2 regions of the Staphylococcus sp. GW823-FHT05F06 genome follow, and region 1 is predicted to be linked to the other one. Evidence: predicted binding sites of a transcription regulator. Region 1 holds the regulator's gene; the other holds the start of a gene.
What was found. The regulator Rex, encoded in region 1, represses fermentation and respiration genes when NADH is low (regulators of the CRP and FNR family bind a similar motif). The targets are predictions, from matches to a motif close to TTGTGAAATATTTCACAA.
Positions count from the first base shown of each region.

Region 2: the regulator Rex is predicted to act here: its motif matches at 2,198-2,215, upstream of arcA (arginine deiminase).

Region 1 covers NZ_JBXAHW010000008.1:89,114-94,029, forward strand. The annotation lists gene AC1Q7N_RS06995 (sulfurtransferase TusA family protein) at 262-486, opposite strand; gene AC1Q7N_RS07000 (YeeE/YedE family protein) at 538-1,590, opposite strand; gene AC1Q7N_RS07005 (PH domain-containing protein) at 1,676-1,957, opposite strand; gene AC1Q7N_RS07010 (redox-sensing transcriptional repressor Rex) at 2,096-2,731, opposite strand; gene AC1Q7N_RS07015 (ABC-F family ATP-binding cassette domain-containing protein) at 3,078-4,916, shown strand, end outside.
Region 2 covers NZ_JBXAHW010000006.1:36,116-41,031, reverse strand. The annotation lists gene argF (ornithine carbamoyltransferase) at 1-776, opposite strand, end outside; gene arcA (arginine deiminase) at 881-2,116, opposite strand; gene AC1Q7N_RS05450 (arginine repressor) at 2,455-2,916, opposite strand; gene AC1Q7N_RS05445 (M4 family metallopeptidase) at 3,430-4,916, opposite strand, start outside.

The DNA.
Region 1 (4,916 bases):
TAATAAAAAGATAATCTTGATTTAGTTATCTCACTACAATAATAAATAAGCCTGGGACAATGATTGTTGTCTCAGGCTATCATAATTATACTAACGAATTTCATTAAATTAAAAACAGTCTTCAAGTTTAACTCTTTCTTTCAACGATATAGCTAATGTCTACTTAATTTAACTTTTTTCTCGTCAATCTAATCTATAATTAAATTTGCTTAATTTTCTATCCTTAAAAAATCTTTTTATCAACTTTATAATTATAAGTTTTTATGCCTTTTGAATAGTAATCGTCCATGATGCATCATCAAGTTGCTCATAGTTTGTAACTGGATATCCATTTTCTGCAGCCCAATTAGGTAATGCTTCGGTAGCCTGGGTGCAATCGAAATCGATTTTCAATTCATCCCCTTGATTTAATTCATTCATTTTCTTTTGTGCTTCTATTAAAGGAAATGGACAAACCATCCCTACTGTTCCTAATTCGTATACCATTGATATACCTCCTCATTCATTTTATCTAATGTCACATTAGAATAACCAATCTTAGCTTTGAGATACTTGTTGTAACTTTTTCATAGGTTTTACAAAAATAAAATAACTCATAAACCAAACACCAATAATCATAGAGGCTAAAGCAATCCATCCTTGCCAACTCATTGTAGCTGTTTCTACTAAACCATTACCGATAGAGCAACCACCTGCAACTGAAGCACCAAATCCCATAAATATGCCACCAAGCGCACTATTGCGAATTGTCTTAATATCTGGCAATCTCCATCTAAACTCTTTAGACCCTTTTGCAGCTATATAAGAACCTATGAATATACCTAGTACCAAAAGCACACCCCAATCAATAAATTTTAAATCTCCTGAAATAAGATAATTTACAAGATTTGCAGAAGGTGTTGTTATACCTAAGCCACCCATTCTCCCAGTAGATTCACTCATAGGCCAAGCAAGTAGAGCAATAAAACCTATTGCAATGCCAGCAACAAATGGATGATATCTTTTTTCAAATAGGTAATGTCTAATACCACTATATTTTTGTTTAAGTTGGGGCACCATTATTTTAGGTTTTCGAATTGTTTTCACAACTAAAAATATTGTAATTACAGTTAATAACATGACGAGAATCCATTGTGGTATACCTGTTGTACTCGTCATACTTGTGCTGACTTGCGTCGGTTTATTTATTTGATTCATTATTGGAAGAAGTACCCCAGTTTTAGTTACGGCTGAAGTCAATGCATAAAATATTAATGCCACCCAACTTCCAATTAACCCTTCACCAGCCCTATACCAAGTTCCTGTCGCGCATCCTCCAGCTAATACTATCCCTATTCCAAAAACGAAGGATCCCAAAATAGTTCCTATAACTGGAAATGTTTCTGTTGGAACCTCTATAATATTTAAGTTCTTTAGAATAAGTAAACCAATACTTTGGACAGTAATAGCAATAAGCAATGCATAAAACATTTTGTTACTCTTTTGAACGTACATATCTCTAAATCCACCAGCTAAACAAAATCTTGTTCTCTGCATTACAAATCCTAGCAATATGCCAACGACTAATCCGCTTATAATTGTCCACACCATTTTATCACCTTTTCCGATATAAATACTAAGGTATTATAGTAGAAAGGACTATATTTTGCAAATTCTTAATTTTATTTCTTATGTTTTAATATAAATATTTTGTGAGTTTGTTTAAGTTACTCTTAGATAAGTTACTAAATTTATACCACTCCTGATCAGAATAATAAATAAACAATTTATTTCCTAATAACCCTTTCGATATTCTATACCGCACAATGCTAGAGAGTTCGAATTGAATATTGAATGGATTATTGTTTTGACTATATGCCTTAAACTCCAACTTATTTTCATGTATTAACAATATACCGGGAACTGTCATTATTCTGGGAATATGTGATTTGAAATTACAATTTATTTCTTGAGTCATTTGTTTCAATCTCCCATTACAATAAATTTCAACTTACAATTTTTGTTAAAAAGTTTCGTATTTATAATCTATTGTAACTGTTTAATTAAAAAAAAGCACTCTCACTTGAGAGTACTATGTTAAAGTGATTTTTATTAATTATTTACTATAATTTTTCATGAAGAACAATAATGATTGTAACTCTATACCAAAATCAATATGATGTACTTGAACATCTTGAGGTGTTTTAATTCGACGTGGCGTAAAGTTTAGTATACCTTTAACACCGGCTTTAACAAGTTCATCAGCTACTTGTTGTGCCACATTATCTGGTGTTGTTAAAATGACTACATCAATAACTTCTGATTCTAATGTCGCTTTGATATCATCGCTATGTTTTACCACAACGTCACCGATATTCTCACCTATAATATCTGGTCTAATATCAAAAGCTTCAGTAATTGTCATCTCATCATGTATTGAAAAGTTATATGTAAGTAATGCACGCCCTAAATTACCGATACCTATAATGGCAATTTTAATTTGATCGCTCTCACTTAATTCTGATTTAAAGAATTCAAGCATACTATCTATATTATATCCATATCCTTTTTTTCCTAATTCACCAAAGTATGAAAAGTCTCTTCTTATTGTAGCTGAATCAATTTGTAGTGCTTCACTTATTGTTTTAGAATTAACACGATCTATACCTTTACCTTTCAAAATACTGACAAATCGGTAATATAAAGGTAGACGTTTTAACGTAGCGCGAGGAATTTTAAAATCATCTGGCATATATCTAACCCCCTTTTTCGCGTATATTATGCATGTATCATTAAAATCAGTAAATGAGTTAAAACATATGTTGAATGTCATCTCATAATACAAATAATTGTATACAACGAATACTTAAACATTATACATTATTAATTTTTAAAAATAAATATCCTAGTTTCATGTGTTCTATGAATACTGTAGAATAGAAGTAATTGAGTTTAACATCATTTCAAGATAACGTACGCAATTTATTTTTCTATTTAAAATTCGATAATATAGAATTAACAAAAATTTAAATATTCAAAAACAAATACTTTATATATAGTTTAAACCTATTTCAAATACATAGAAAGGTGAGAATCGAATGATACTTTTACAACTTAATGACATCTCCAAATCGTTCGATGGTGAAGATATCTTCACAGATGTTAATTTTGAGGTGAAAACTGGCGAAAGAATCGGCGTAGTAGGTCGTAATGGAGCTGGTAAATCGACATTAATGAAAATCATAGCAGGTGTGGAAAATTACGATAGTGGTCAAATATCAAAAATCAAAAATTTAACAATGAGTTATTTAACTCAGCAAATGACTCTCAATTCAGAAGCTACTGTCTTTGAAGAAATGTCTAAGCCTTTTGAACATATAAAGAAAATTGAAAATTTAATTAAGGATGAAACCGATTGGCTTGCACGAAATGGACAAGATTATGAGTCCGATGAATATCAATCACATATTGAAAAATATGAAACTTTAACGAATCGTTATGAGCAATTAGATGGTTATCAATATGAAAGTAAAATTAAAACAGTCCTGCACGGGCTTAACTTTACAGAAAGCGATTTCAACAAGCCTATTAATGATTTTAGTGGTGGTCAAAAAACACGTCTTTCTCTTGCTCAAATGTTACTTAAAGAACCCGATTTACTCCTTCTTGATGAACCAACTAACCATCTAGACATGGAAACAACCAAGTGGTTAGAGGATTACTTAAAGTACTTTAAAGGAGCAATTGTGATTATCAGTCATGATAGATATTTTTTAGATAAAATTGTAACTCAAGTTTATGATGTTGCTCTAGGAAATGTAAAACACTATGTAGGAAACTATGAGCAATTTATAAAGCAACGTAATCAGTATTACGAAAAACGCATGCAAGAATTTGAAAAGCAACAAGAAGAAATCAAGCGTTTAGAAACCTTTGTAGAAAAAAATATTACTCGTGCATCTACAAGCGGCATGGCTAAGAGTAGACGTAAAACATTGGAAAAAATGGAACGTATTGATAAACCTATGATAGATGCTAGAAGTGCAAATATACAATTTGGCTTCGACCGTAATACTGGTAATGATGTGATGCACATTCATGATTTAAAAATTGGTTACGACTCACCTATTACACTACCTATAAACCTCGAAGTCTTTAAAGGGGATCATATAGCTATCATTGGTCCAAATGGTGTTGGTAAAACAACATTGATAAAAACAATTGCTGAAAAACAACATAAACTAGGTGGTCAAATTATCTTTGGTGCTAATTTACAAATTGGTTACTATGATCAAAAACAAGCTGAATTTAAATCAAATAAAACCATTCTCGATTATGTTTGGGATCAATATCCACACATGAATGAAAAAGATGTACGTGCAGTATTAGGGCGTTTCTTGTTCGTTCAAGAAGACGTAAAAAAAATTATCAATGACTTATCCGGCGGTGAAAAGGCACGATTACAATTAGCACTTTTAATGTTACAACGTGATAATGTTCTTATCTTAGATGAACCGACTAACCATTTAGATATTGATTCTAAAGAAATGCTTGAACAAGCATTGAAAGATTTTGAAGGCACAATTATTTTTGTATCACATGATCGTTATTTTATTAACCAACTTGCAAATAAAGTTTTTGATTTAAACATTAATGGTGGCCAAATGTATTTGGGAGATTATCAGTATTATATTGAGAAAACTGAAGAAGCTGCAGCTATCAAAGCACATGAAACAATAACTCAAAATAATTTTGAAAATAAAGAGATAAATCAAGACGCAAATACTTCAACCTATATCAGTCAAAAGCAACAAAAAAGACAACAACGTAAATTAGAAAGACAAATTGAACATTGTGAAAGACAAATCGAAGAATTAGAAGCACAAATATCACATATCGACGAACAGTTAACACAACCTGAAGTATTTAACGATCCT
Region 2 (4,916 bases), on a different contig from region 1:
ACTTGATAGTCTTTCAATAAATGAATACGTGTTTCGAATTCACTTTCTTCACCCATTGATACCCAAACATCAGTATAAATAACATCTGCATCTTTGACGGCAGTATGAATGTTATCAGTTATCTTAACTGAACCTCCATAATTAGACGCTTGATCTTTAGCAATATTAAAATATACATCTCTCGGTGTTAATGATGAGGGTGTACAAATACGTACATTTACACCAAGCATCGCACCCGCCACCATAAGCGAATGTGCAACATTATTACGTCCGTTTCCTACATAAGTTAGGTTGATGCCTTTTAAATATCCAAAATTTTCTTTAATTGTCATATAATCAGCTAACATTTGTGTAGGATGCCAATCATCAGTTAACCCATTCCATACTGGTACTCCAGAGAATTCGGCCAATTGTTCAACAGTTTTTTGGGAAAAACCTCTAAATTCAATTCCATCAAACATTCTGCCTAAAACTTTAGCAGTATCCTCAACAGATTCTTTTTTTCCTAATTGAATATCATTTTTCCCTAAAAATTCAGGGTGTGCACCTAGATCAATAGATGCAACTGTAAATGCGGCACGCGTCCGAGTAGATGTCTTTTCGAAGAGTAAAGCAATATTCTTACCCTCTAAATATCGATGTGGTGTGCCTTGTTGTTTATATTTTTTTAATGTCATAGCAAAATCGATTAGACCTTCAAATTCTTCACCTGTAAGATCATACTCTTTTAGCAATGACTTACCTTTTAAATCAAAGGGTTTCTTGATGTTTTTCATGGGATGCGCCCCTTTCATTTTATAAGTCGCTATCAAATTTAATAGCATAAGTGAATGTATTTCGTGATGTTCAAGCTATATCTATTCAACACCCTATCTTATATCTATAGATCTTCTCTTATTAAAGGTTGACTCATACATCGAGGGCCTCCTCGACCACGTACAAGTTCACTTCCAGTTATTTCAATAACTTTGATACCATGCTCACGTAACAATTGATTAGAAACATAATTACGATCATAAGTTACAACCACACCGGGACGTATGCATAAAGTATTCGAACCATCATTCCATTGTTCACGAGCACCGTCGATGATATCACCATTTCCAGTTGGTATTAATGTAATTTCATCAACATCGAGCACTTCTTCTAATGTTTGTTTAAGATGACTAGAATGTTGGATTTTGATATCTTCAGCTTTATCATCATATTCGATAATAAAGATATTCATGTTTCCTTCTGATTTAAGAATTGCTGAATGTGTAGTGAATTTGTCGTAATCAATCATTGTACAAACAGTATCTAAGTGCATAAATGTTCGACTAGTTGGAATCTCAATCGCCACCACCTTTTTAAAAGTAGATAACGGATCTTTAAAAATACGTCGTGCTAAACGTTCAATTGCTTGTGCAGAAGTACGTTCAGATATCCCTATTGCAAGTACATCTTTAGATAACACCAGTTCGTCTCCACCTTCGATGTTGAACGGACAGTCACGATCCACCCATAAAGGAATATTCTCATCTTTAAATCTAGGATGATGTTTTAAAATATATGAAATGAAAATCGATTCTCTGCGTCTCGCTCTCCAAAACATACGATTTACTGTCATACCTCTACCAATTGAAGCTTGAGGATCACGTGTGAAATATAGATTAGGCATTGGGTCAAGATAAAACGGATATTTATCATCCATGTACTCTACAAGATGTGTCGATTCAAGTTGTATTTCTTCTTTGCGTACGCCAGCCATAATCTTATTAATTAATGCTTGATTTGACAAAGTTGAAAAGAGTTTTTTTATTTCTTTTTCATGACCTAGGATAGTTTTTCTAGATTCTGCTAAAACGTCATCTATAAATTGCTCTCTGACATTTGAATCTTCTATACTTTGTGCTGCTAATTTTTCTAAATAAAGCACTTCTATTCCTTCATCTTGAAGAACTTGAGCAAAATGATCATGCTCTTGTTGAGCTACCTTTAAAAATGGAATATCATCAAACAATAATCCATCTAAGTAATCAGGCACTAAGTTTTCTAATTCCTTCCCTGGTCTTTTAAGTAATACCGTCTTTAATTTGCCGATTTCACTGTTAACTTGAATAGGTCCATTTGTCATACTCATTTCCTCCTTTTCTTCGCTACATTATCAGTATAAAACTGATCAATAACTTAGTTCGTGATGATTATCACATGCTAAATGTAAAAAGTTTCGCAACATTTGGTTATTCAATACATAATTGTGTTTGAATATACATTACTATTGCATACTTTCGTTGAAAAAATGAATATTTGAGTAATATGAACCTTTACATCTTTATGAATAAAAGTTTTTTATTCATAAATTTGAATACTTAGTCAAATAACAACACTCATATTTATTGAATTAAAAAAACACCTGATAAACGATGTATACGCTTACCAGGTTATATTTATAATGGACAACTTTATAAATTTTTATGAATAATTATGATTAAATATTTTGTAATAGACATATTCAGCTATAGACTGGGAATGTGTAAGAATCATAATTGTATCATTACCACTTATCGTTCCTATAATCTCTTTCAGTTGTAACTGATCAATATAATAATTTATGCTTTGTGCAAATCCTGGTGTCGTCTTTATTAGTATATACGATTCTTTAATCATAGTGTTAATAATTTCTGTTTCTATATAATCATTTAGTCTTACTCTTGAGTCTAATTGAGATTGTTGCGTAAGTAATTTGTATTCATATTGATTTGCCTTCACAGGCAGGCGATAAATATGAAGTTCTCTTAAATCTCTCGCAATAGTAGTCATGCTATAACGTACACCAAAGTGATCATCAATGTAATCAATAATATCTGCTTTTTTATAAATGTGATTTTGCTTAACAATCATAGTTACTAAATCTTGTCGTTTACTCTTTTTCATTGAATGATCAACTCCTATAGATAACTAATTTATTTTAATTTATAAATTAAAATTTCTTTTTATTTAATTATACTTTATCATTTTATTGTTGATAATTATAAGAATTTTTATGTCGTTTGTGACAAAGTACGTAAACATACATTCAAATTTAAAATTAATTTGTTTATTTAACTATCATTTTATCTATATTTCCCCTTTTATTCTTATTAGGTTTTTTATACTCATTACTATGCAGTCACACTTACGCTAGACAAACCGTAGTCTTACCTCAAGGTAAAGTAAGCGGCTTTGTATTAGTTTAAAAATTCCTGAAGATTTTAGTTCACTATTATGATGAAATAAAAAACCTGAGACAGTTAAGTTTGTCTCAGGCTGAGTCGAAATTAAGTCAACACTCATTTCGATTAAGGCTTTAAAAATTGTAAATATTTAACATTACTTCTTCTTTGTTAAGGCTCTTAAAAATTCATTTTTAGATACTTGTTAACATATTTTTATTTTAAAACGGTTCGCCTACACGCCAACACTGTCCCATGCTTGACCTACTTGTTGAGCAATACCGTCGCCATATAAATCAAATGCTGCTTGTTGTAATGATGCTTTGGCATCTTGGAAATCAGAATTTGAAGTTAAATAAACAGTTAACGCTCTATAATAAATTTGTTCAGAACGTTGTTTACCAATACTACGAATTGTGTTGTAAGCTGCTTTGTTCGGAATACCTGAATTCGTATGTACGCCTCCGTTATCAGAATTTGTATAAACAAAATCATTCATATGAGATGGTTGTCCAAAACGCTCTGGATTAGACATACTTCTTAAGGCATCTCCGCCTACACCAGGTGTGTAAACATCTTCACCCATTAAGAAATCTTCATCATCAATGAAGTAACCAAATACATCTGAAAAACTTTCATTTAATGCACCTGATTGAGAACGGTAAACAAGATTAGCAGTTTGCTGTGTTACACCATGTGTAATTTCATGTGCAACAACATCATTTGCACCAGACAACGCTGTAAATGTACGTCCATCACCGTCACCGTAAATCATTTTATCACCAATCCAAGCTGCATTGTTTCTGTTATCTTGACCTTGGAAGTTATTTACATGTGCGATTGAAATAATTGGGCTACCTTGATTATCATATGATTCTCGGCCGAAAGTATTTTTATAATAGTCATACGTTTCTTTAGCATAATAATTTGCATCTACACCTGCACGTTGTTCATCATCAACAAAATTTTTATCTTTATCTTGCATTAAGTAAGCTTGACCAGTATTCGCATCGTAATTGTAAGCTGAAAGTGTACCTTGTTGAGTTAAATCTTGTAGTGTATAACCACCGCTGACACTATTAATATTAATTTGTTTCGTGTCACCTAGTACACCTTTACCTGTACCTGTAGTAGCTGCTTCTTTGATCATATTTAATTTATCAACCACTTGACCAGTTTCAGCGTCAATTTTCACATTCCAATGAGAGATTTTTGGTGAAGTTGTAATAATTTCTATGTTATAAACATATTTATTTTTTTCTCCATCAATCTCAACTTTATTGGTTTTGATGACATCACTTTTTAAGTTTTTAGCTTTTTGACGGTCAATTTTTATTGCTTCGAAAGCTTTATCTGTGGCACTTTCTTTACTTATCGCTACCTTATTCGTAGGTTGAACTTTCTTAGCATCAGTATCACCATTGACAAGAACTACCTTACCCTCTTTATTCGTATGAACTTTTACTTCTTTGTCTGGTGCATACGTGTTGCCCACTTTCGGTTGCAATGTGTAATGCGTAAATCCTTTGTTATCTTTTTCAGTATCAGTGACCTTATAATCTTTGTAATGCTTTTTTATATTTTCAGATTTTGGTAACTCTTTCAATGCGTTAGTTGCTTGAGATTCTTGGGTTACTTTCGCATCGATGTTTTGAGTTGCTGATACTTTATCCTTAGCGTCAACCTCCGTATTGACTAAAGGACTTGCCACAGTTAATGCGG